DNA from 3 places in the Moritella sp. 24 genome. Region 2 is predicted to be linked to each of the others. Evidence: predicted binding sites of a transcription regulator. Region 2 holds the regulator's gene; each other region holds the start of a gene.
What was found. Region 2 encodes NrdR, which represses ribonucleotide reductase genes. Its sites were predicted from a motif close to AAACACNANATNTNGTGTTT; they were not measured.
Positions count from the first base shown of each region.

Region 1 (8,447 bases), 2.2 Mb from region 2:
AACTCAAATTCGTTTGGATTATCACTTTTTTTGATGGTGAGGATGCGCTGATTGCGACTGCCGCGGAATGCTAAGGCTGGGTCGGCGTGCTGCTTTTCAAATTTACCATCTACAAGGCAGTCTATATATTGGATAACGCGTTTTTGTTGCGGTGTTAATTGCTCTACCGTGTAACCTGTCCATAGCCAAATGTTTTTTCCAACACACTCTTTTTTAACTCTTTTTACTAGTTTTAACATACTATCTAAGTTTGCAGGAAAGAGAGGGTCTCCCCCACTGAGGCTGAGTCCTCTGCGACGTATGCGAGTATCATTTAAGTCACTAATTATCTTATCTTCTACTTCTTGAGTAAAGAGTGAACCATTGCTTGGAGACCATGTAGACTGGTTGTAGCAACCTTTGCATTGATGTTCGCAGCCACTGACAAACAGTGTTACTCGGGTACCTGGGCCATTGATAACATCGAGGGGGTAATATTGAGAATAGTGCATTTTTACTTCTTAAATGCTAGCCAACATGTAGATTGGCTAGCTAGTTAATTAATCTGAGGTCGGATGACTATAAATAGTGATCGTTTATAAGTGTTTAACCCGACGTTTTACTTCTTCTTGCTTACCGTCATTGAAAGGACGTGCGTCTGGACTGCCTAAATAACCACACACTCGACGTGTTACTGATACTTTGGCCACATCATGATTATCGCATTTCGGACAAGTGAAACCTTTACTGGTACATTCAAACTCACCGGTATAGCCACACTCGTAACACTCATCAATCGGTGTATTAGTGCCGTAATAAGGCACTCGAGAATAACTGTAGTCCCATACATCTTCCAATGCTTCAATGTTATGCTGCATATTCGGGTATTCGCCATAACAGATAAACCCGCCGTTACTTACTGGAGGGTAAGGCATTTCAAAATCAATTTTATCGTATGGGTTAACTTGCTTTTCAACATCGAGGTGGAAGCTATTTGTGTAGTAACCTTTATCTGTCACATCTTGGATGTCACCAAAGGTTACTTTGTCTAATTTCGCAAAGCGACTACATAAGTTTTCACTTGGTGTTGCATATAAGCTAAATGCATAGCCTGTTTCTTCTGTCCATTGTGCAGTGTTCTCTTTCATATAGGTCAGCATTGCAATGGCTTTTTGTTGTAACTCTTTACTGTCGTAAGGGTGTGTACTATTACCAAATAGGGCATTGATTGCTTCGTGTAAACCAATATAACCTAAAGAAATAGAAGCACGCCCATTTTTGAAAATATCTAATACGTCATCATTTTCATTCAGGCGAACACCACAAGCACCTTCCATGTATAGGATTGGCGCAACACGTGCTTTTACACCTTTTAGACGTGAAATTCGCGTTTGTAGTGCGCGTTTACACAGAATCAAGCGTTCATCAAGTAATTGATAGAAACGTGACTCGTCACCTTTTGCTTGAATGGCGATACGCGGTAAATTAAGACTGACAACACCGAGGTTGTTACGGCCTTCATGAATTAATTCACCGGCTTCTTCATAAGTACCTAAGAAGCTGCGGCAGCCCATTGGTGTTTTAAATGATCCAGTTACTTTTACTACTTGATCGTAATTTAGAATGTCTGGATACATGCGTTTAGTTGAACACTCAAGCGCAAGTTGTTTAATGTCATAGTTTGCATCTTCTGACTTGTGGTTTAAGCCATCTTTAATTGCAAATACCAACTTTGGAAACACTGCTGTTTTACTATTTCGACCTAAACCAGCAATACGATTTTTAAGAATTGATTGCTGAATTAAGCGTGCTTCCCAACTGGTACCTAAACCAAAACCGAACGTCACAAAAGGAGTTTGACCGTTGGCGGTATGCAGTGTGTTTACTTCATACTCTAGTGATTGGAAGGCATCGAAACATTCTTTTTCTGTGCGTGAGCGTGCAAACTCTGCTTTATTTGGGATTGACCATTCGTCTGCGAGTAAATTGTTTTTATGAAAACTCGCTGTTACGTAAGGTGCTAAGATCTCATCAATACGATTAATCGTGGTTCCACCATAAATATGGCTCGCCACTTGTGCAATAATTTGAGCGGTTACTGCCGTTGCTGTCGTAATTGATTTTGGTGTTTCAATTTCGGCATTACCCATTTTGAATCCACGCGTTAACATGCCATCAAGGTCGATTAGCATGCAGTTAAACATCGGGAAAAAGGGTGCATAATCGAGGTCATGATAATGGATATCACCCGATTCATGTGCGTGGACAATATCACGGGGTAAAATATGCTGTTTGGCATAATGCTTAGCAACAATACCAGCCAGTAAATCACGCTGTGTTGGGATCACTTTACTGTCTTTATTCGCATTTTCGTTAAGTAATGATTCATTACTCTGCTCGATCAGTCCCTTAATTTCATTCGTTAAGATACTTTGAGTTTCACGGGCAATATCACGCTGGTGGCGATATTCGATATAGGCGCGGGCAATCAGCTTGTTACTTTCTCGCATCAACACATCTTCAACGGTGTTTTGGATCGTGTGGATCTCAATAGCATGTTCGCTAGATACATCTTGTTCGATGAGTACTTGATGAACCTTAGTTGCCATTTCTGCCGCATAATCGCGGCTCTCTTGTTGCACTGACTTAGCTGCAGCGAATATGGCGTCTTGTATGCATCGAATGTTAAACTGCACACGACAACCATCTCGTTTAATGACAAATAAATCCACAAAATACTCCTTAAGGCAAAATTGAAATCATAATGTGACACTATATATAGGTGTTAAATTAACCAGTGGCACAAGATGTTGTGTATTAGGCTTGAAGTTTGTTTTTGTTGTATTGATTTCGATCAAGAATTATTACGCCTTAACGAGGATTTATTCGGGATATATTCTCGATCAATAAATGGCATCATTTTTCTTGTAAGTTTATTTTTGAGCGATATTTAAACGTAAAATGAGCAACACAAGGGTTATGATTAATAAAGCTTTACAACGCTAAGAGGTTGTTCTAATATTCGCTCCATTGCTGCGGAGGGGTGGCAGAGTGGCCGAATGCACTGGTCTTGAAAACCAGCAGGGGTTAATAGCTCCTCGAGAGTTCAAATCTCTCCTCCTCCGCCATCCATTCAAGAGAGCGCTAATCGATTACTAGATAAAAGTAGTCAATTAGCGTTTTTTTATATCTCAATTTCGACATTTTCTTTACTATTTCTACATTAACTCATTATCATAGCTGAACATTTATACTTAGCTTGCTAAGTTAGTATGCATATAATTAATATTATCCATACCCTTTGAGAATTTAGCTTATGAACCAATCTATCCATCACAGAACTAGCTATAACAGTACTATCCATAACAGTATTATCCATCACAGAACTAGCTATAACAGTACTATCCATCATAGTCGTAGCCATAATAGTATTCGCGCATTTTTTATTTCGGCTTCTATTCTTTTTAGCGTTATTTTTTCAGCGGCGGTATTTGCTGAAAGTAGTACAAAACTCGCACCTGACTTTTCATTACCCGGCGTAAATAATAGCCAAGTAAATCTTGCTGATTATCGTGGCAAGGTCGTACTGGTGGATTTCTGGGCATCCTGGTGTACGCCTTGTATTCGTTCTTTCCCGTGGATGGATGAAATGGTTGAAAAATATGGTGAGCAAGGTTTTGAAATTATAGCGATTAATATGGATCAAGAAGCCGTTTTAGCTGAGAAGTTTCTACAGCGTTATCCAAACAAGCTAACCATTGCATTTGATCCGCAAGGTGTTGTTGCTGAACAGTACGAAATAATGGGATTACCAAATTCATTTATACTTAATAAACAAGGTGAGATTGTTTATAAGCATGTCGGCTTTAGATTAAAAGAGCTGGATAAGTATGAAGCAGAAATCTTGTCGTTATTACCTTAAATATTGCAATAATCGTATCTAGTTAATACTTGGAGTGGCTTATGAGACGGATTTTATTATTAGCCTGCATATTGAATTTAACAGCGTGTTCATCTTTGGGAGTAAAACCTTGGGAACGTGATTTGTTGGCGAAACCTGAAATGCAGCTTGCAGAGAACCCGATGGAAATAGGGTTTGATGACCACACCTATTTTAGTAAAGAAGGTTCGAGTGGCGGTGGTAGTTTTGCTGGTGGAGGTTGTGGATGCAACTAAATAGCAAAATAAAAAATAAAAGCAAAACCTTTACTAATATTTCACTGACACTTGCTGCGGCTACTTGCGCGCTTGCTACTCCTGTCATGGCTGAAACATCAGATGCTGATAGTTGGGACGTTGATGCTGGGCTATTGATTTATGCAGAAGATAATAACCAAGTACAGGCTTATGAAGGTGCGCTTTCTATCACTAAACAAATTGATGATGAGCGCAGCATTAATGTAAAAGGTGTTATTGATGTGCTGACTGGTGCATCTCCCAACGGTGCTGTTGCACAAAATAGAGCGCAAACATTTACGCGGCCATCAGGTAATGGATCTTACACCACTGCCGCTGGTGAAACCCCACTTGATGATACCTTCCGTGATACTCGCGTTGCACTGAGCACGCAATACCAACAGCAGTTGAGCCGCCTTTGGTTATATTCTGGTGGTGCTTACCTTTCTAAAGAATATGATTATCTTGCCTTGTCGATAAATAGTGCACTGGCGCGTGATTTTAATAATCGCAATACCACTGCATCAGTTGGTTTTGCGTATGCTTACGATACGATTGAACCGGAAGGTGGTATTCCTGCTTCTGGTGTATCGGTTAACGATCCTGATAACCGTTTAACGGATTCTGATACCAAACAAACCCTTGATTTACTTTTTGGTGTTACTCAAGTGATTAACCGTCAAACCTTGATGCAATTCAATTACTCGATAAGTGATGTCAGCGGTTATCAAACAGACCCTTTTAAGATCCTATCGGTAGTTGATACGGATGGTTGGGCTAATGATTATGTTTACGAAAGCCGACCTGACCAGCGTACAAAGCAAAGTTTATTTTGGCGCACTAAATATAACCTGCAACCCTCTGGACAAGTATTCGATGTTAGTTACCGTTATTTTTGGGATGATTGGGGTATGGCCTCGCACACTATCGATAGTAAGTGGCGTATACCGTTAGCGAAAAGTCATTTTATTGAACCGCATATTCGTTATTACAATCAGCAAGCTGTAGATTTTTATCAGGTGTATCTTGATGAAGGGGTGGCAATACCGGAATATATGACGGCTGATTACCGTTTAGGTGAATTGCAGACCTATACTTTTGGTTTGAAATACGGTTTACCGATTGCAGGGAATGAATTTAGTGTTCGACTTGAATATTATCTTACGCAGGTATCGGGTGATGATTCATTAGCGAAAGGTGCTGGCATGGCAGGGTTAGATCTTTATCCCGACAAAAGTGCCATCATGTTACAGAGTTTCTATCGCTTTTAATGTCGACATGAATGCAAGTAGGAATAAGGCTTGAAAAAAAACTATACCTTAAAGCGACAATCTGGCTATTTTATCGGTGAGTTTACCGTCATGGCCAGCCCTTGTCAGATCTTATTAGATAACGTAGATGAAGCACTAGCGGATAATCTCACCGCACAAGCATATACAGAAGCAAAACGTATTGAATTAAAGTATAGCCGTTTTCGTGATGGCAATATTATGGCTCAACTCAACAATGCCGAGGGTAGTGCTATATCACTTGATGAAGAAAGCATTCGCCTTATTAATTTAGCTGATTTATGTTTTCAGTTAAGTGGGGGGGTATTTGATATCAGTTCTGGCGTCTTGGGTAAGTTGTGGCATTTTAAACAGCAAACACAACTGCCGAGTGATGTAGATATTCAAGCGTTATTACCGCATATCGGTTGGCAAAAGGCACATTGGAAGGCACCGTTATTAACGTTATCAAAAGGCATGCAAATTGACCTCGGAGGTATAGGTAAAGAATATGCCGTCGATAAGGTTGCGCAGTTACTGCAAAATGAAATGGGGCAGTTGCAAATTGATAGTGCGTTTTTGATTAATTTTGGCGGTGATATTTACGCCAATAAATTACGCAGTAATGGCGAGGCTTGGCAAGTGGCTATTGAAGACCCTAAACATCTTGGTCACAGTAAGTTAATGGTTAATCTCTCTCAAGGTGGTTTGGCTAGTAGTGGTGACAGTCAACGCTATATTGAAGTGGATGGTCAACGTTATAGCCATATTCTCAATCCCAAAACAGGCTACCCGATTGTTGGTGGTCCATCTCAAGTCACCGTTTATGCTCAAAACTGTGTGCAAGCAGGTATGTTGGCAACCATTGCGTTATTACAAGGCGAGTTTGCTGAAGACTTCTTGAAAGCGCAAGATTGCCGATATTGGCTGTAATAGTCATCACGATAAACAGCCAAATACTTATTTAGTGCTATTGGAATAGGGTGATTATAGCGATTAACTTAAACTTGATTTTGTGGTGTGCCTGCAACAAATTGCTCAATATTATTAATTAACTGATTTGCTAATGTCTGAATTGCTGAGTCAGACCCCCAAGCAACATGAGGTGTTAAGATCAGGTTAGGCAAATGCGCATTTGCAATGAGTGGGTTGCTGTCATCAGCAGGTTCTTGAGTGAATACATCAACACCCGCGCCAGCGATTTGCTGAGTAAGTAACGCATTTACCAACGCCTCTTCATCAACTAAACCACCACGTCCTGCATTAATTAACACGCTCGACCTTTTCATTAGCTTAAATTCGTCACTGCCGATAATGTTGTGCGTTTGATCTGCAAGTGGGCAGTGTAACGTAAGTACATCTGCTTGCTGTAACACGGTTTCAAATGGAGTGTAGCCATCACGACATTGAGTTGCACCTTTACGTTCTGCAAACATAACCTTCATCCCAAGTGCTTTTGCTAATATAGCCACAGCATTTCCTAGGCTACCTTTGCCAATAATACCTATCGTAGATCCCGCAATATCAGAAATGGGATGGCTAAAGAAACAGAACTGTTTTTGCTGTTGCCAAACACCCGCTTGAATATCTTGATGGTAGCCGACTAGGTTGCGTTTTAGTGCAAACATCATGGCTAATACATGCTCCGGCACGGAATTGGTGGCATAGCCTTGAATGTTACTGACGGTGATGTTGTGCTGACGACAATAATCCAAATCGATATTATTGGTGCCGGTCGCCGCAACCGCGATCATTTTTAACTGCGGGCACTGACTTAATACCTGCGCATCTAAAATGACTTTGTTAGTAATCACAATGCTGGCATCTTTCAGACGTTCAACCACCTGTTCTGGCGTTGTTGTCGCATATTCTTGCCAGTGGCAGTCAGTATCAGGTTGGGGGATAGTAATATGTTCTGGGATCGTAGAGCGGTCGAGAAAGACAATAGTTTCCATGCAGGTGAGTCCTTGGCCTTAAAGCTGATATTTATGATTAATTTAACTTAACTCGTTATCAAAATGATATATCTTTTCATTTAAAAAAGATAAGGTTAATGACCTCTAGGGTTTTAAGTCGAACTGTATAAATGAGGAGATATAAGTGATGAATAATATTTTTGATGCGATACCAAAAGATCTTAGCAATGAAGTATTTGAAGATTTGGTTAGCAGTGACAAGGTTAAAATAGAACGCATTATATCCAAAGGGCATACGTCACCGGATGTTGGTTGGTACGATCAAGAACAAAGTGAATGGGTGATTATTATCGCAGGTAGCGCGATAATTGGCTTTGATGACAAACCATCTGTGACGTTAAAAGCGGGGGATTATCTCAATATTCCTGCACACCAAAAACACAAAGTAGCATGGACAGATCCTGATGTTGAAACAGTTTGGCTAGCTGTTTTTTATTAGGATTCGGACGTTATTCATTTTATAGGGAGTATGATGGAACTCGCACTTAACTTTATTAGCAGTATCTCAATGCCTTTGGTATTAGCTTTTTTTGGTTTTTTAATTAATCGGCAGCTGGCTAGTTATCGCAGTAAACTGACAATCAACGTAAAACTGATTGAGAAAAGGATCGCGCTTTATGATGACGTCGGTCCCGAACTGCATAAACTATATCAATTCTATCGCCGAGTTGGGAACTGGAGGGAGCTATCTCCTGATGAAATACTAGATATTAAGTTAAAGCTAGATGCATCCATTTATGTGAATAAACCTTATTGGTCAGTTGAGTTTTTTCAGTGCTATATGCACTTTATGCAAGTATGTTTCTCAGTAAACAGCAGGGAGCATGAAAAGACCCAACTAAAAACCAGCATCAATGATTATGCTTGTGAGCAGATGGTTGATAAAAAAGGGATGTTTACCGGTGAGTCTATTGATAAACAAGCACTTGATATAGCCTATGATTGTTTACATAATAGTATTTTGAAAGACATGAACAGCTGAGTTTTTATTACTTAAGGAATAACTATAAAGTATGTTATGGTTTTGTTTTTTGTAATGAAATGCAAG
Region 1 covers NZ_CP056123.1:1,470,507-1,478,953, forward strand. Annotated here, with positions in the region: gene nrdG (anaerobic ribonucleoside-triphosphate reductase-activating protein) at 1-491, opposite strand, end outside; gene nrdD (anaerobic ribonucleoside-triphosphate reductase) at 576-2,711, opposite strand; tRNA gene HWV00_RS06665 (tRNA-Ser) at 3,017-3,107, shown strand; gene HWV00_RS06670 (TlpA disulfide reductase family protein) at 3,296-3,901, shown strand; gene HWV00_RS06675 (DUF4266 domain-containing protein) at 3,943-4,155, shown strand; gene HWV00_RS06680 (DUF3570 domain-containing protein) at 4,146-5,426, shown strand; gene HWV00_RS06685 (FAD:protein FMN transferase) at 5,457-6,356, shown strand; gene HWV00_RS06690 (D-2-hydroxyacid dehydrogenase) at 6,425-7,378, opposite strand; gene HWV00_RS06695 (cupin domain-containing protein) at 7,527-7,838, shown strand; gene HWV00_RS06700 (hypothetical protein) at 7,869-8,381, shown strand.
Region 1: a site for NrdR is predicted at 2,778-2,797, ahead of nrdD (anaerobic ribonucleoside-triphosphate reductase). Genes of this name have one in related genera too.

Region 2 (8,447 bases):
TCATTTATCAAATACAAAAAATAAAATTACAAACCTAAGAGAAAGGTTAACAAGGATAATAAAAGTTGAAACAGACTAAGATAACAAAAGCGGTCATTCCTGTTGCAGGGTTAGGCACTCGTATGTTGCCAGCAACGAAAGCGATTCCAAAAGAAATGTTACCAGTGGCAGATAAACCTCTGATTCAATATATCGTTAATGAATGTGCAGCTGCAGGTATTACAGAGATCGTGCTTGTCACACATGCATCAAAAAATGCGATTGAAAACCATTTTGATACATCATTTGAACTAGAATCGACACTAGAGCATCGTGTTAAACGTCAACTATTAGCTGAAGTTCAAGCGATTGCACCAAAAGGCGTGACGATAATGCACATTCGTCAAGGTGTGGCGAAAGGTTTAGGGCATGCTGTATTGTGTGCAAAACCAATTATTGGTGATGAACCGTTTGCTGTGGTACTGCCTGATGTATTGATGGATGAAGTGAGTGCGGATCTAAAAACTGAAAACTTAGCAAGCATGATGCGTCGTTTTGATGAAACAGGCTTTAGTCAGATCATGGTTGAACCTGTGCCGATGAATTTAGTGTCTGGTTACGGTGTTGCAGATTGTGCTGGTGTTGAACTTAGCGCTGGTGAATCAACTAAGATGACAGCGGTGATTGAGAAACCAGCGCAAGACAAGGCGCCATCTAATTTAGCTGTTGCAGGACGTTATGTGTTACCTGCTGCAATCTGGGAGTTGCTAGCGCGTACCGCTCCAGGTGCTGGTGATGAAATTCAATTGACAGATGCGATTGATGACCTTATGACGTTAGAAACAGTTGAAGCTTTCCACATTAGCGGTAAGTTGCATGACTGTGGTTCGAAGCTGGGTTACATGAAGGCATTCATTGAATATGGCTTACGTCACCCTGATGTAGGCGCTGATTTACAAGCATTTATCAGTGGTTTGAAATAAGACGCTCAGTGAATGTTTAAAGCGATAATGTAATGAAAACAAAGGGCTGTTAATAGCCCTTTGTTGTATCTAAATAGAAATTAATCTAATTCAGTTTCTAACCAATCAGAGTCTAATTGTGCGAATGCTAATAGCAGTTCAACAACGGCTGCATAAAAACCGAACTTATCACAATCTTTTACTTTAATCTCAAAGTCACCTAACCAGTTAAGCAGATGAGTTTCTAGGAAATCATGCTGTAGTGCAAAGTTAGCGCGGATCTCTTCTTCTGATTCAGAATCCAACGTTTTTAAGATTAAGTTACCCATGAAATCAAGTTGAATAGCAATGTGATCTGCTGGTTCGCTGTATTTTTCATTGATATTAATATTATGCTCGTCTAATAGCGCAGTCATCTTTTGATATGCTTCTTGCATCAAATGACCTTCTTCACTAGTGAATACCGATGCATACGGTGGCGCTGATGATTTGCTGTTGCCTAGAAATACTTGTGCGTAATCGGCACATAATTCTAAGCGTGCATCATTACGTAAATTAGCGGCGGCTAGGGCACTGATTAACTTCTCTGCTGAAGCTGTTAATGCTGGTGTTGCTGCTAACCCTTGTAAAAAACCTTGGATTTCAGCTGATTGATATTGACCAAGTTGTTCGTCGGTTAGCTCTGCTGCTAATGTGGTTGAAAGCCACCAGTAGATCTCTGAACGGGTTTGGCATAATTGGGTTAGTTCATCCATTGTGGACTCCAAATGAGGTTGAGTACTAAGGTTGGCGCGTATTATAGCGGAATTAATTTAACCGGGGAGTCAGTTTTGATCAAAGTTAAATTAAAATGCAGTCTTTTCACGCAAAATTGAAATTTTCTCAAGTCTTTCTAGTAGGAACTTACTAACACTCGCGTTACAATATCCGCGAAATTTAGTTTAAACCAACTTGTATTATCTCAATCAGGAGAAAACGGATGTTTACACGTGATATGAATATAGCTGACTATGATGCAGAATTATGGGCAGCAATGACACAAGAAGTAACTCGTCAGGAAGATCATATCGAGCTTATTGCTTCAGAGAACTATACAAGCCCACGCGTAATGGAAGCTCAAGGCTCTCAGCTTACGAATAAGTATGCAGAAGGCTACCCAGGCAAACGCTATTATGGCGGTTGTGAGTATGTTGATATTGCTGAGTCTTTAGCAATTGAACGTGCTAAGCAATTATTTGGTGCTGATTACGCGAATGTACAACCACACTCTGGTTCACAAGCAAATGCTGCAGTTTACATGGCATTAGTTAAACCAGGTGATACTGTACTAGGCATGAGCCTTGCTCATGGTGGTCACTTAACACACGGTGCAAGCGTTAGCTTCTCGGGTAAAATTTACAATTCAGTTCAGTACGGAATCAACCCTGAAACGGGTGAGCTAGATTACGCTGAAGTTGAAGCGTTAGCAATTGAACATCAGCCAAAAATGATTGTTGCTGGTTTCTCTGCATACTCAGGTGTTGTTGATTGGGCTAAATTCCGTGAAATCGCTGATAAAGTAGGTGCTTTCCTATTTGTTGATATGGCACACGTTGCAGGTTTAGTTGCTGCTGGCCTATATCCAAATCCAATGAAACATGCACACGTTGTTACTACAACGACGCATAAAACATTAGGTGGTCCACGTGGTGGTCTTATCCTTGCGCAAGCAGATGAAGTGATTGAGAAAAAATTAAACTCAGCAATCTTCCCTGGTGGTCAAGGTGGTCCTTTAATGCACGTTATCGCTGCTAAAGCGGTTGCATTTAAAGAAGCGATGGAACCTGAATTTGCGGTTTACCAACAAAATGTACTTGATTGTGCGAAAAGCATGGTTGCAGTATTACAAGAACGTGGTTTCAAAATCGTTTCTAACGGTACTGAAAATCACCTATTCTTAGTTGATCTGATTGGCAAAGAATACTCAGGTAAAGATGCAGATGCTGCACTGGGTAATGCGCATATCACAGTAAACAAAAACTCTGTACCTAACGATCCACGTTCACCATTTGTTACATCTGGTCTACGTATCGGTACGCCTGCACTAGCTCGCCGTGGTATCCCTGCTGATAAAGCTGGTGAACTTGCTGGTTGGATGTGTGACGTATTAGATAACATCGGTAATGAAGATGTAGCTGCAACGGTACGTGCTAACGTACAAGCGCTATGTGCAGAATACCCAGTATACAAATAATCTCTATGCATAATGTTTATATAAGTATCGATTGAGAGGCTGAATAGGTCTTAAAATGTGATCGATTGACTAACCGTAAATGATACCTAGTGAGTAGGTTATTGTTTACGGTTTTTTTGTGCCTGTTTACACCATTTCATATTTTCTAATACCTCTCCATACCTAAAGTCATGCTATTTCCATGCTTTTTTACTGCGTTAGGATCGTATGATCAGCTGTCATTACACACCACCTAAGTGTGGCTGTGAACCTAATTTTATAGACCAAGGATGGGAAATATGATGAATAAGTTTCTGGTAAAGACCATTTTTCACAACACGCCTATGCAAATCACTAAAAAGGTGAGTATTGCTGTGTTTGTTGTGGTTATGACGGGCTGCACTTCTGTTGATATATTAACTAAAACTGAAAATGGTGCGTCGTACGAATATCAACTTGGTGAATTTGAAACGATTGACGTGGTCGATATGGCTCAGGAACATTGCGGTAAATATGGTAAACACGCAGAGCTAACGAACCGTTACTCGGATGCAAACCGTATATTAAATACGTTGATATTTAATTGCTCGTAAATAAATTATTTTAATTGTGACGTCTGTAAGGTGGAATTTAACGGGAAAGTTTTAAATTCCCCATGCTTGGTGTTAACATAGTTGCAACATTTGGTTCTGTTTTGTGGTTAGAGCGATGGTGACATAGATACTTGGGAAGGAATGCTCAAGTTTAAGCAATAAATAGAGTGAGGTATAAGGGATGATGCTGAATTCAATCGGTAATTATAAACGCTTAATATTAGCGTTAGTCTGTGGCTCGATGAGCTATTCAACGTTTGCTAAAGTATACAGTTGGCGCGATGCTGATGGTGCGATGCATTATAGTCAGTTTCCACGTCAAATAGTGGAGAAAAATGCAGCACAAAGTCGTGCAAGTCGTCAACAAGCCGATATGAATGATGTCGTTAACGATTTGGCGGTGACTAAAGGTAACAACTTACTGGATGGCCTTGATGATATTGTAGCGAACGCAAATGTTGAGCGCCAAGTTGAAAAGGTGCTCACACGTCGTGATCCTCAACTTGTATTAATTGAGCAACAATTAGCACGCCAGCAAGCAGAACAGCGAGCGTTGACTATTGCTAAGCAAGACGCCATCGCAAAAGAAAAAGCGCTTGTTGTTGCAAATAACATGACAGAGCTCAATCAAAAACCAACTAAGCAAAAGCGACCTGTTAATAGCTTTATGGCGGGGATCCATAAACGTGCCTACGGTTCTGTAACAAAAGCAGGCGATTTAGCTCAACCGATTGTACCTTCTACGCTTGCATCGACACAGGTTCAGACATTAAGCGTCATTGAGCATGTTGAACCTACGCGAAAAAGACAAGATTCAAACAAATTCTTAGCGCAAATTCAAAATAAATTAAAACGTAATAAGCAGATAGAAATAACACCAGTACCTAAAGTGATGAAAACCATTGATATTGCTAACGCTAAATCGCTTGAATCTCCGAAAATCGAAAGTAGAGCTAAAGCAATCCAGCAACCAGAAGCTAATTATATTCTTGATCCCGTTGAAGCATCTATGGTTTCTTCTGCGATGGTAGCTGTTAATACACCGTTAGTTGAACAGGCCGAGCAAGTTGGAGTATTACCAACGATTACCGAACCTCACGCTGTTGTGGACGTGGCTAGCCAAACTCAAGTTAAACCTAATAATGCTTTCTTAGCAGGTATTAAAAAGAAATTAAACCGTTCTGATAACGTGGATAGAGTGTCTGACGCTGTAGTCCTTGCCAGCAAAACGAAAGCTATTAGCATCAAGCCGCAGGTAACTCAGGAACAAGTGCAAAATAAATTTTTAGCTGAAATTAATAAAAAATTATTCCGTGCAAAACTTGGATCGGATGTAACGCCAACGACTACGCATGTTAAAACAGTTCAAACGACGCGAACGAAAGCAAGTCACACTACGACAGCTAAAAATAAAGCGTTAATGCAGAGCGCTGATCAAATTAAAGCGATCGAAAGTGAGATTAGTAGCAGTAGCGACGAGTCTCATAAGGTGAAGTCACCTGCTGTAAAGCAAGTGAGCTCGGCCTTAATGCTGAGTCGATTAAGTTATAATAGCAATGCACGTCTACCGTTATTGGGTGCAGGAACAAATCAACTCGACAGACAAGGTATTGAAGCATCAAGTCAGTTTGTAAACGAAGTCAATCGTAGCGCTGAATAAGCGAGGCTCAAACCTCAGACGGTTTTTATCCCATTAATATGAGGGATTAAAACCGTCTGATTATTCAACAATTTGTTAACTTATGTATTAATTCCGCTAAATTATCTGCACTTTTCTGTACCCGCCTGCTGTTTAACGATAAACTCAGAATAATATTATTCAATAGGATTGTTTATGTTCTGTCCATTTTGTTCTGCGACTGAAACTAAAGTTATCGACTCTCGTCTTGTGGCTGAAGGCCATCAAGTACGTCGCCGCCGTGAGTGTGCGAAATGTCATGAACGTTTTACTACCTTTGAAACTGCAGAATTAGTTATGCCACGTATCATTAAAACAGATGATAAACGTGAACCATTTAACGAAGATAAATTGGTTAATGGTATTTATCGCGCGCTAGAAAAACGCCCGGTTGCCGCAGAGCAAATTGAACTCGGTATTAATCAGATCAAATCGAGTTTAAGAGCGACAGGTGAGCGTGAAGTTGAATCTAGTTTCCTTGGCGAACTCGTTATGGATGTATTAAAAAAACTCGATAAAGTAGCTTATGTACGTTTTGCTTCTGTTTATCGTTCTTTTGAAGATGTAAAAGAATTTAATGAAGAAATCGCAAAGCTCGACAAATAAAGCAGCATCTGAAACTTCATTTACTGTACCAAAAAATTCACGTGCTGAACTTGATTTATTACTTGATGAATTAGCTGTAATAAGTGAGTTTAGCGATGCTGATACTCGATATATGCAACGAGCGGTTACGCTTGCAAAGCAAGGCCGCTTTACGACTGCGCCAAATCCAAATGTTGGCTGTGTCATCGTAAAACAAGATGAGATTATTGGTGAAGGCTTTCATTTACGTGCGGGCGAAGCACATGCTGAAGTGCATGCGTTAGCTGCTGCGGGTAAAGATGCACAAGGTGCTACTTGTTACGTCACGTTGGAACCATGTAGCCATTATGGCCGCACGCCCCCTTGTGCTGAAGCTTTAGTTAAAGCGAATGTAAACGAAGTCGTGATTGCGATGGTTGATCCAAATCCGAAAGTTGCTGGTAATGGTGTTGCAATATTGATTGCCGCTGGTATTAAAGTGCGTATCGGTTTGTTAAGTCAGCAAGCGCATGCACTTAATCCAGGCTTTATTTTACGTATGCAGAAACAACGCCCCTTTGTACGCTTAAAAATGGCGGCGAGTTTAGATGGACGGACAGCCCTTAAAAACGGTGAGAGTAAATGGATCACTGGACCTGCTGCGCGTTCTGATGTCCAAGTTTATCGTGCGCAAGCTAATGCGATTTTATCAACAGCGAGTACAGTCATTATGGATGATGCCTCACTGAATGTTCGTTATAGCGAGTTAGGTGCAAGCCAAGCTGATTATCCTTTATCTCTCAATGACTCGTCAGAGCAACAAATTCGTCAACCTACGCGTGTTGTTTTGGATAATCATTGCCGATTAGATCAACATCTAATTCAATCAGATAACGAATTAAAATTATTCGCACAGCCCGGTAAAATATTATTAGTTAATGGTAAACAAAATCTGGCGACCGATACTGAAAAAAGCGTTAATGCTGTTGAGAATAACTTGTCAGCAGAGCCATTATTCATTAATGAATCGGTATCACGAATTGAAATTAACCAAGATTGCCACCATAACATAGATCTAAAGCAGTTAATGATTGCCTTGGCAAAACAGGACATTAATGACCTGTGGGTTGAGGCGGGAGCGACGCTAGCTGGTGCATTACTTGAAAATAAGCTGGTGGATGAGATAATTATTTATCTGGCACCTAAGCTGATGGGTGATAGTGCCAGAGGATTAGCAGTATTAAGCGAGTTGACTGAGATGGCGCAAGTGCCTGCATTCAGCTTTACCGATGTCACGCAGATCGGTGACGATCTTCGAATTACAGCAAAACCGGAATACTAATGTTTACAGGAATTATTGAAACCGTGGGTACGCTCACTGGTTTAACCCCAAAAGGGGCTGATGTGAGCGTCACTGTTGACAGTGGTGAGCTTGACTTAAGTGATGTGAAACTAGGTGACAGCATCGCAACCAACGGCGTTTGCCTGACGGTTGTTGAATTACTAAGCAATGGTTACCGTGCTGATGTGTCATTGGAAACGATTAAGCGTTCTGGTTTTGCGCATTACCGTATTGGTGATAAGGTAAACTTAGAAAAAGCGTTAACCTTAAATACACGTCTTGGTGGTCACTTAGTGAGTGGGCACGTAGACGGTGTTGCCGAGATTGTTAACATTACTAAACTTGGTCGTGCGACTGAGTACTGGTTACAAGCACCGAATGAATTAGCCCGTTATATTGCCGAAAAAGGCTCTATTACGATTGATGGTATTAGTTTAACTATCAATGAGATTGATGGCGCTAAATTCAAATTGACGATCGTACCGCATACAGCATTAGAAACAACGATAGAAAGCTATGTAGTCGGTCGTAAAGTTAACTTAGAAGTAGATGTTATTGCCCGTTATTTAGAACGCATTATGCTAGGTGATAAAGCCGCTGAATCAAGTACACCTGAACAAGGCATCACTATGGATTTTCTTGCGAGTAATGGATTTTTAAAGTAAAACATCTATTAACGATCAGTTTTTAATTGTTATAAAAGGGCTATGAGCATGGCACTAAGTCGTATTGAAGATATTATTGAAGACATCCGCCAAGGTAAAATGGTTATTTTGATGGATGATGAAGATCGCGAAAATGAAGGCGATCTGATCATGGCTGCAGACAAAGTAACGCCAGAAGCGATTAACTTTATGGCGACGCACGGTCGTGGTTTGATTTGTCTCACATTAACAAAAGAACGTGTAGCTAAATTGCAGTTACCTTTGATGGTTCAAGACAATACGGCGCAATTTTCTACTAACTTCACCGTTTCTATTGAAGCGGCGGAAGGTGTGACTACTGGTATTTCTGCAACAGATCGCGCGGTAACGGTATTATCTGCTGTTGCTGGTGATGCAAAACCGGCTGATATCGTTATGCCTGGTCATATTTTCCCACTTGCAGCACAAGACGG
Region 2 covers NZ_CP056123.1:3,885,594-3,894,040, reverse strand. Annotated here, with positions in the region: gene galU (UTP--glucose-1-phosphate uridylyltransferase GalU) at 66-962, shown strand; gene torD (molecular chaperone TorD) at 1,043-1,696, opposite strand; gene glyA (serine hydroxymethyltransferase) at 1,921-3,174, shown strand; gene HWV00_RS17330 (hypothetical protein) at 3,453-3,746, shown strand; gene HWV00_RS17325 (DUF4124 domain-containing protein) at 3,928-5,406, shown strand; gene nrdR (transcriptional regulator NrdR) at 5,581-6,030, shown strand; gene ribD (bifunctional diaminohydroxyphosphoribosylaminopyrimidine deaminase/5-amino-6-(5-phosphoribosylamino)uracil reductase RibD) at 6,002-7,330, shown strand; gene HWV00_RS17310 (riboflavin synthase) at 7,330-7,995, shown strand; gene ribBA (bifunctional 3,4-dihydroxy-2-butanone-4-phosphate synthase/GTP cyclohydrolase II) at 8,044-8,447, shown strand, end outside.

Region 3 (8,447 bases), 1.1 Mb from region 2:
GTTTAGTTCAGATTAAATTGCTTGTTAAGTGCCTTTTTGAGCAAGACTATTAATGGTAGATAGTTCAGCTTGCCACCAAAGTAACGCATCGGACAACTGTTCAAAAAGATCGTGCCCATCTAGAGTAAGGTTAATAGTGTTGTCTATAACATCAGCATTCCCTGCAGAATCGGTATCTATCAACTCACATTTATAAGTAATGAAATTAAGTTCATACTCTTTTAAAACAAGGTTTCTCGATTCATTAATAAATGTCCAAAAAATTTTAGGTTCAGGCTTATTTTGATTGATTTTAAGCCACCACTTTTCGATTACGGACTTATGAGTTATTGATAATTTAGAATCTACTTTGTGGAGGACATGACCGACCATTCGAAGTAGACAAATAGTAGAAACCCAATGCACTCGCAATTCTTCATCATTTAAAGCACCTTCCATTAAACGACATGACACCCAAGCGTCATCAAGAACTTTTTGGGATTTCATATAGCCTCCATTGGCACTTAACATTTGTATAGCAGGACTTCTCGATTTGCCAAATCAATTCACCGCTACAAAGTAAAATCAATCCTCTGAAAGCTAAAACTATACTTCAAATAGCGTAAATACTTCTTTCTGGAAAAATGAGCCGTCTTGTAAATTATAATAAAAACTCGCTATGTAACTGAGTATATTAACTTAATTTTTTAATAACAAGCGAAACAAGACTGTTTTCCTACAAACCGTGATTACAATTATAAGAATATGAATCGCACTGTGTATAACATCAGTTCAATGGAGTTATGTATATGCCAGCAAGTCCGTTCATGGAATCGTTCAGATCTGGGATGCGAGTAAAAGTGGTTATAAAAAAAGGCCTGTTACTCTAGGAGTAACAGGCCTTATGAAGTTAATCTAGTTTAGTACATCACTGCACTATCCTTAATTACTCTTCAGTAGCTTCTTCTGCGCTATCAGCAGCATCAGTTGGAGCAGCTGGAACTTCTGTTGGTGCTTCAGCATTTTCTGCATCAACAACAACTGCGTTCTCATCTTCTTCAACTTCATCGATACGTTGTAAACCAACAACGAGCTCATCTTCACCTGTACGGATTAGACGAACGCCTTGTGTGTTACGACCAACCATAGATACTTCAGAAGCACGTGTTCTTACTAGCGTGCCACCGTTAGTAATAAGCATTAGCTCATCACCGTCAAGTACCTGTGTTGCGCCAACAACTTTACCGTTACGCTCACTTACTTTAATTGAAACAACACCCTTAGTACCGCGACTCTTCGCAGGGTATTCTTCAAGTGCAGTACGCTTACCGTAACCGTTTTCAGTTGCCGTTAAGATTGCGCCATCGTTCTTCGGTACGATTAGAGAAACAACTTTTTGTTCGCCCTCTAATTTAATACCACGAACACCAGTCGCTGTACGGCCCATAGGACGTACACCTTTGAACTTGATTTCAGGTTTGCCATTCTCATCAAGAACAGGGTTACCTTCTTCGTCAAGTACAGGCGTTTCTTCAAACTCGCAGAAACGTACTACTTTACCTTCATCAGAGAACAACATAATGTCGTTAGTACCATCAGTGATATCAACACCAATTAGTTCATTCCCTTCATTCAGGTTAACCGCGATGATACCGCCAGCACGAGGCTTGCTGTATGCACTTAATGCAGTTTTCTTCACTGTACCGTTAGCTGTTGCCATGAAGACAAACTTGTCATCTTCAAACTCAGACACAGGTAGGATCGCAGTAATACGCTCACCTTCTTCCAGTGGTAGTAAGTTCACAATTGGCTTACCACGGGCTTGACGACTAGCTAATGGTAATTGATATACCTTCATCCAGTACAAGCGACCACGGCTTGAGAAGCACAGAATATGATCATGTGTATTAGCAACCAACAGACGTTCAATGAAATCTTCTTCTTTCATCTTCGTTGCTGACTTACCTTTACCGCCACGACGCTGTGCTTCGTAATCAGTAAGAGGTTGATACTTAACATAACCTTCGTGAGACAGTGTTACTACAACATCTTCACGTTCAATTAAGTCTTCTAAATTAATATCAGCACTGCTTGCAGAAATCTCAGTACGACGTTCGTCACCAAATGCATCTTTTGAAGCTTGTAGCTCTTCAGTGATCACTTCTAATAAACGCGAAGGCGTATTAAGGATGTACAATAGTTCTGCAATAGCATCAAGTAATTCTTTGTATTCGTTAAGAATTTTCTCGTGCTCTAGGCCTGTTAGTTTGTGTAAACGTAAGTCTAGGATTGCTTGTGCTTGTATTTCAGTTAAGAAATACGAACCTTCACGAATACCAAACTCTGGTTCTAACCACTCAGGACGTGCTGCGTCATCACCAGAACGCGCTAACATTGCAGCAACATCACCTAACTGCCAGCCGCGGCTGATCAAGGCTTGTTTTGCTTCTGCAGATGATGGAGATTGCTTAATTAAGGCAATGATTTCATCAATATTTGCTAATGCAATTGCTAACGACTCAAGGATATGAGCACGTTCACGCGCTTTACGCAGTTCAAATACAGTACGACGTGTAACAACTTCACGACGGTGACGTAAGAACGCATCTAGCATTTCTTTTAGCGTAAATATTTTTGGTTGGTTGTCGATCAATGCAACCATATTTATACCAAACACAACTTGCATTTGTGTTTGAGCATAAAGGTTGTTTAATACAACTTCACCAACAGCATCACGTTTAACTTCAACAACCATACGCATACCATCTTTATCAGATTCGTCGCGTAGTGCACTGATGCCTTCAATTTTCTTATCTTTAACAAACTCAGCAATACGTTCAATCAAACGTGCTTTGTTTACTTGATACGGTAGTTCGTGAACAATAATCGTTTCTCTGCCACGATCATTGGTTTCAATATCTGCGCGCGCACGGATATGAATTTTACCACGACCAGTACGGTAAGCTTGCTCAATGCCAGCTTTACCATTAATGATACCGTGTGTTGGGAAATCTGGGCCTGGAATGTATTCCATTAATTCTTCAAGACTTAGGTCTGGATTTTGAATTAATGCTAAACAACCATTAATCACCTCATTCAAGCTGTGAGGTGGGATGTTTGTTGCCATACCTACGGCAATACCTGACGCACCATTAACCAATAGGTTAGGAATACGTGTTGGCATAACTTCCGGGATGAATTCCGTACCATCATAGTTTGGTACGTAATCAACCGTTTCCTTGTCTAAATCTGCAAGTAATTCATGCGCAATTTTTGACATTCTGATTTCGGTATAACGCATTGCTGCTGCCGAATCACCATCAACAGAACCGAAGTTACCTTGACCATCAACAAGCATGTAGCGCAAAGAGAAAGGCTGCGCCATACGTACAATAGTGTCATAAACAGCTGTATCACCGTGTGGGTGATATTTACCGATTACATCACCAACAACACGTGCTGATTTTTTGTATGGTTTATTCCAGTCATTCTTCAATTCGTTCATCGCGAATAAAACGCGGCGGTGAACTGGTTTCAAACCATCGCGAACATCAGGAAGAGCACGACCTACAATTACGCTCATTGCGTAATCTAAATAAGAATTCTTTAATTCTTCTTCAATATTGATAGGTGTGATTTCTGTGGCTAAATTACTCATATAAGCCTTTACCCCTAAGTTTTAAAGTGCTTTCTATTATATTTTTAGAGATTCATTCTAACATAATATTTGCTAGCAAATACAATATATAAAAAAATTAACTCAGTTGAATACCATTTTATTAACTATTTATTGTTCGACCCATAAATAATACTTCTGAAATCATTTTATCGTTATATACTGTGCCCATATTTATTACTTTTCACCTTATTAATGTATCAAGAAGACTTTGTATGAATGTAGATAAACAGGAAATCGCTAAATTTGAAGCTATGGCCAGCCGTTGGTGGGATCCAGCTGGTGACTTCAAACCATTACATCAAATAAATCCATTACGCTTAGACTACATTGATGAACGCTGTGGCGGTCTATTTGGTAAGCGAGTACTTGATGTTGGTTGTGGTGGCGGAATATTAACAGAAAGTATGGCTCGCCGTGGTGCAAGCGCATTAGGTGTTGATATGGGTAAAGAACCCCTCAACGTTGCTAAGTTACACGCACTTGAGACTGGTACAGAAGTTGAATACCGTCAAGTGTTGATCGAACAACTTGCAGACGAACAGCCAAATAGCTTTGATGTTGTGACTTGTATGGAAATGTTAGAGCACGTTCCCGATCCAGGTTCAGTTATTAATGCGTGTATGCGTTTGGTTAAACCGGGTGGTCATGTATTCTTCTCGACAATCAATCGTAACTTAAAATCATACTTATTTATGATTGTTGGTGCAGAAAAGATATTAAAAATGATGCCTAACGGTACGCACGATCATAAGAAGTTTATCCGCCCATCAGAGCTATTGCATTGGGTTGATCAATCAGGTCTATACTGTCACCACATGACAGGCCTGCATTATGTACCCCTTGTTGACCAGTTCAAACTTGGCGATAATGTTGACGTTAACTATATGCTACATACACAGCTTATCGATTAATACGTCTATTTCACCTAACAGCGTCCGTTGTTAGGTGACCTTCTCTTCTGAGTTCGCTTCCTTTACCTATTACCTATTACCTATTACCTATTACCTATTACCTATTACCTATTACCTATTACCTATTACCTATTACCTATTACCTATTACCTATTACCTATTACCTATTACCTATTACCTATTACCTATTACCTATTACCTATTACCTATTACCTATTATTCACGATTTTAACGACTCACACCTAATTACCAAGAATATATGGTGAATTTCTCGCTTCCTTTTGGCCTGTTAACTTCACGATAGATCTTCACTTTGTAGGTAATATGAAACCTCCTGCATACAAAATGACGTAATTGTTTGTAATTACAACCACCTCAAAAAATTATAAATTTGTACTTGCATGATAGTTTTGTAAACGAATTCGCTGTAAATATAATCAAAGTTTTTGAAGATCTTCACATAAGCTTGGCAACACTTTTTTTTCTTTTTTTTTTCACTTTAACTGTTGATTTTTGCTAACCGCAATTGATCACTGAGGCCAGAATGTAAGTCGCTACTAACTCATCAATTTATCCACATGTTGTTCCCTTTTCTGCCACTTGCCAAAAAATGATTATCACACTATCTTGTATGCATAATAACAAGCCAACACTATATATTGTGTATTAACGAATATATCAATACTAGTGATGGTAATGACAATCAGCGTTATAAGCATCTCCATTCGGGAGATATTCTTAACATTGTTTTAAGGTTAATCAGCTAAATGAATAAAAATTTACTAGTTACAAAGCGCAGCGGTAAAAAAGAAACAATCGATCTTGAAAAGATCCATCGCGTGATCAAATGGGCAGCCAAAGGGTTAGATAATGTATCTGTATCTCTGGTTGAATTAAAATCCCACATCCAGTTTTATGATGGTATTCGCACTGAAGATATACATGAAACCATGATCAAAGCTGCAGCGGACTTAATTAGTGAAGAGGCGCCAGATTACCAATATCTTGCTGCGCGTTTAGCTGTATTCCACCTACGTAAAAAAGCCTATGGCCAATTTGAGCCACCAGCGCTTTATGACCACGTAAAACTCAATGTTGATGCGCAGCGTTACGATGCACATCTACTTGCTGATTATACTGCTGAAGAATTTAAAGAAATGGAGATGTTTGTTGATCACTGGCGTGACATGAACTTCTCTTACGGTGCGATTAAACAGTTAGAAGGTAAATACCTACTACAAAACCGTATTTCTGGTGACATCTACGAAAGCCCACAGTTTTTATATATCCTAGTGGCAGCAAGCTTATTTGCGACTTACGATAAATCAACGCGTATGGACTACATTCGTCGTTTTTACGAAGCAACATCAAGCTTTAAAATTTCACTGCCAACGCCAATCATGGCTGGTGTTCGTACACCTACTCGTCAATTCAGCTCATGTGTATTGATTGAATGTGACGATAGCCTAGATTCTATCAATGCAGTGTCTAACTCTATTGTTAAATATGTATCGCAACGTGCTGGTATCGGCATCAATGCAGGTCGTATTCGTGCACTAGGTAGCTCTATCCGTGGCGGTGAAGCATTCCACACTGGTTGTATTCCATTCTACAAACACTTCCAAACAGCCGTTAAATCGTGCTCTCAAGGTGGTGTACGTGGTGGTGCGGCAACATTATTCTACCCACTATGGCATTTAGAAGTTGAATCACTTCTTGTACTTAAAAATAACCGTGGTGTTGAAGAAAACCGTGTACGTCATCTTGATTACGGCGTACAAATTAACCGTTTAATGTACCAACGTTTAATTGATAACAAAGACATTACCTTGTTCAGCCCATCAGATGTTGATGGTTTATATGACGCATTCTTCCAAGATCAGGACGAATTTGAACGTTTATATAACCTTTACGAACAAGACCCATCAATTCGTAAGCAATCAATTAAAGCAAGCGAGCTGTTTGCTTTAGTCATGCAAGAACGTGCAAGTACTGGCCGTATTTATATCCAAAACGTGGATCACTGTAATACACATAGCCCGTTCAACCCAGCTGTTGCACCGGTAAGACAAAGTAACTTATGTCTTGAAATTGCATTACCAACAAAACCAATGCAACACCCAGGTGATGAAGAAGGCGAAATTGCTTTATGTACATTATCGGCATTCAACCTTGGTGCGATTAAAGACTTAAGTGAATTAGAAAACCTTGCTGATTTAGCTGTACGTGCACTTGATAGCTTACTTGATTACCAAGACTATCCAATGCCAGCGGCAGAAAAGTCTACAATGGCGCGTCGTTCATTAGGCATAGGCGTGATTAACTACGCATACTACCTCGCTAAAAACGGCGTTAAATACTCAGACGGTAGTGCAAACAACTTAACGCATAGAACGTTTGAAGCAATTCAGTTCTATCTATTAAAAGCATCGATGAACCTGTCGAAAGAACAAGGTCCATGTTTAGCGTTTGATGAAACTACTTATTCACAAGGTATCTTACCGATTGATACGTATAAGTCTGCGTTAGATGAGATTTGTGATGAAGAATTGCACCTAGATTGGGAAACATTACGTAGCGAGATTAAAGAACACGGCTTACGTAACTCAACGCTAACTGCATTGATGCCATCAGAAACATCAAGCCAGATTTCAAATGCAACAAACGGTATTGAACCACCACGTGGTTTAATCAGTATTAAAGCAAGTAAAGACGGTATCTTGAAACAAGTTGTACCTGATTATGAAAATCTACGTGATAACTACGAACTACTTTGGAACATTCCAAGTAACACAGGTTATTTACAACTTGTTGGTTTGATGCAGAAATTCGTAGACCAAGCGATTTCATCTAACACAAACTATGATCCACAACGTTTCCCGGGACAAAAAGTACCGATGACAACGCTGTTAACAGACTTGATGTTAGCGTATAAGTACGGCTTAAAAACGCTTTACTACCATAACACACGTGACGGTGCATCAGACGTAGATGTAGTGAAGGAAGACGAGGGCTGTGAAGGCGGCGCATGTAAGATTTAAATAATCATATTACATACACCGAACTAACCTACACCCTTTCATTTTGGCAGCTTGGGCTGCCAATTTAATGTATACAATAGAGATGACCAATGAGTTACACTACTTTTTGCCAAACTAAAAATGATCAATTAAAAGAACCAATGTTTTTCGGCCAACCAGTTAACGTTGCCCGTTATGATCAACAAAAGCATGAAATTTTTGAAAAATTAATTGAACGTCAGTTATCGTTTTTTTGGCGTCCAGAAGAAGTTGATGTAAGTAAAGACCGTATTGATTATCAACAATTACCAGATCATGAAAAACATATTTTCATCAGTAATCTAAAATACCAAACTCTGTTAGACAGTATCCAAGGCCGTTCACCTAACGTTGCCTTTTTACCGCTTGTTTCATTACCTGAAGTTGAAACATGGATTGAGACATGGTCTTTCAGTGAAACTATTCACTCGCGTTCATACACGCACATCATTCGTAATATTGTAAATAATCCATCAGAAATATTTGATGATATCGTTGCGAATGACGAAATCTTAAGACGTGCAAAAGATATTGCGGGTTATTACGATGACTTGATCGATGCGACTCAAAAATTACACCAGTTTGGTGAAGGTACGCATGTTATTAACGGTGAAAAAGTTGTCGTTAGCCAACGTGCTGTAAAGAAAAAGCTATACCTAGCGATGGTATCAGTAAACGTACTTGAAGCGATTCGTTTCTATGTTAGTTTCGCTTGTTCTTTCGCCTTTGCTGAACGTGAATTGATGGAAGGTAACGCTAAAATCATCAAGCTTATTGCCCGTGATGAAGCGCTACATTTAACCAGCACACAGCATATTT
Region 3 covers NZ_CP056123.1:2,748,350-2,756,796, forward strand. Annotated here, with positions in the region: gene HWV00_RS12235 (hypothetical protein) at 25-486, opposite strand; gene gyrA (DNA topoisomerase (ATP-hydrolyzing) subunit A) at 926-3,637, opposite strand; gene ubiG (bifunctional 2-polyprenyl-6-hydroxyphenol methylase/3-demethylubiquinol 3-O-methyltransferase UbiG) at 3,871-4,569, shown strand; gene nrdA (class 1a ribonucleoside-diphosphate reductase subunit alpha) at 5,337-7,610, shown strand; gene nrdB (class Ia ribonucleoside-diphosphate reductase subunit beta) at 7,700-8,447, shown strand, end outside.
Region 3: a site for NrdR is predicted at 5,217-5,236, ahead of nrdA (class 1a ribonucleoside-diphosphate reductase subunit alpha). Genes of this name have one in related genera too.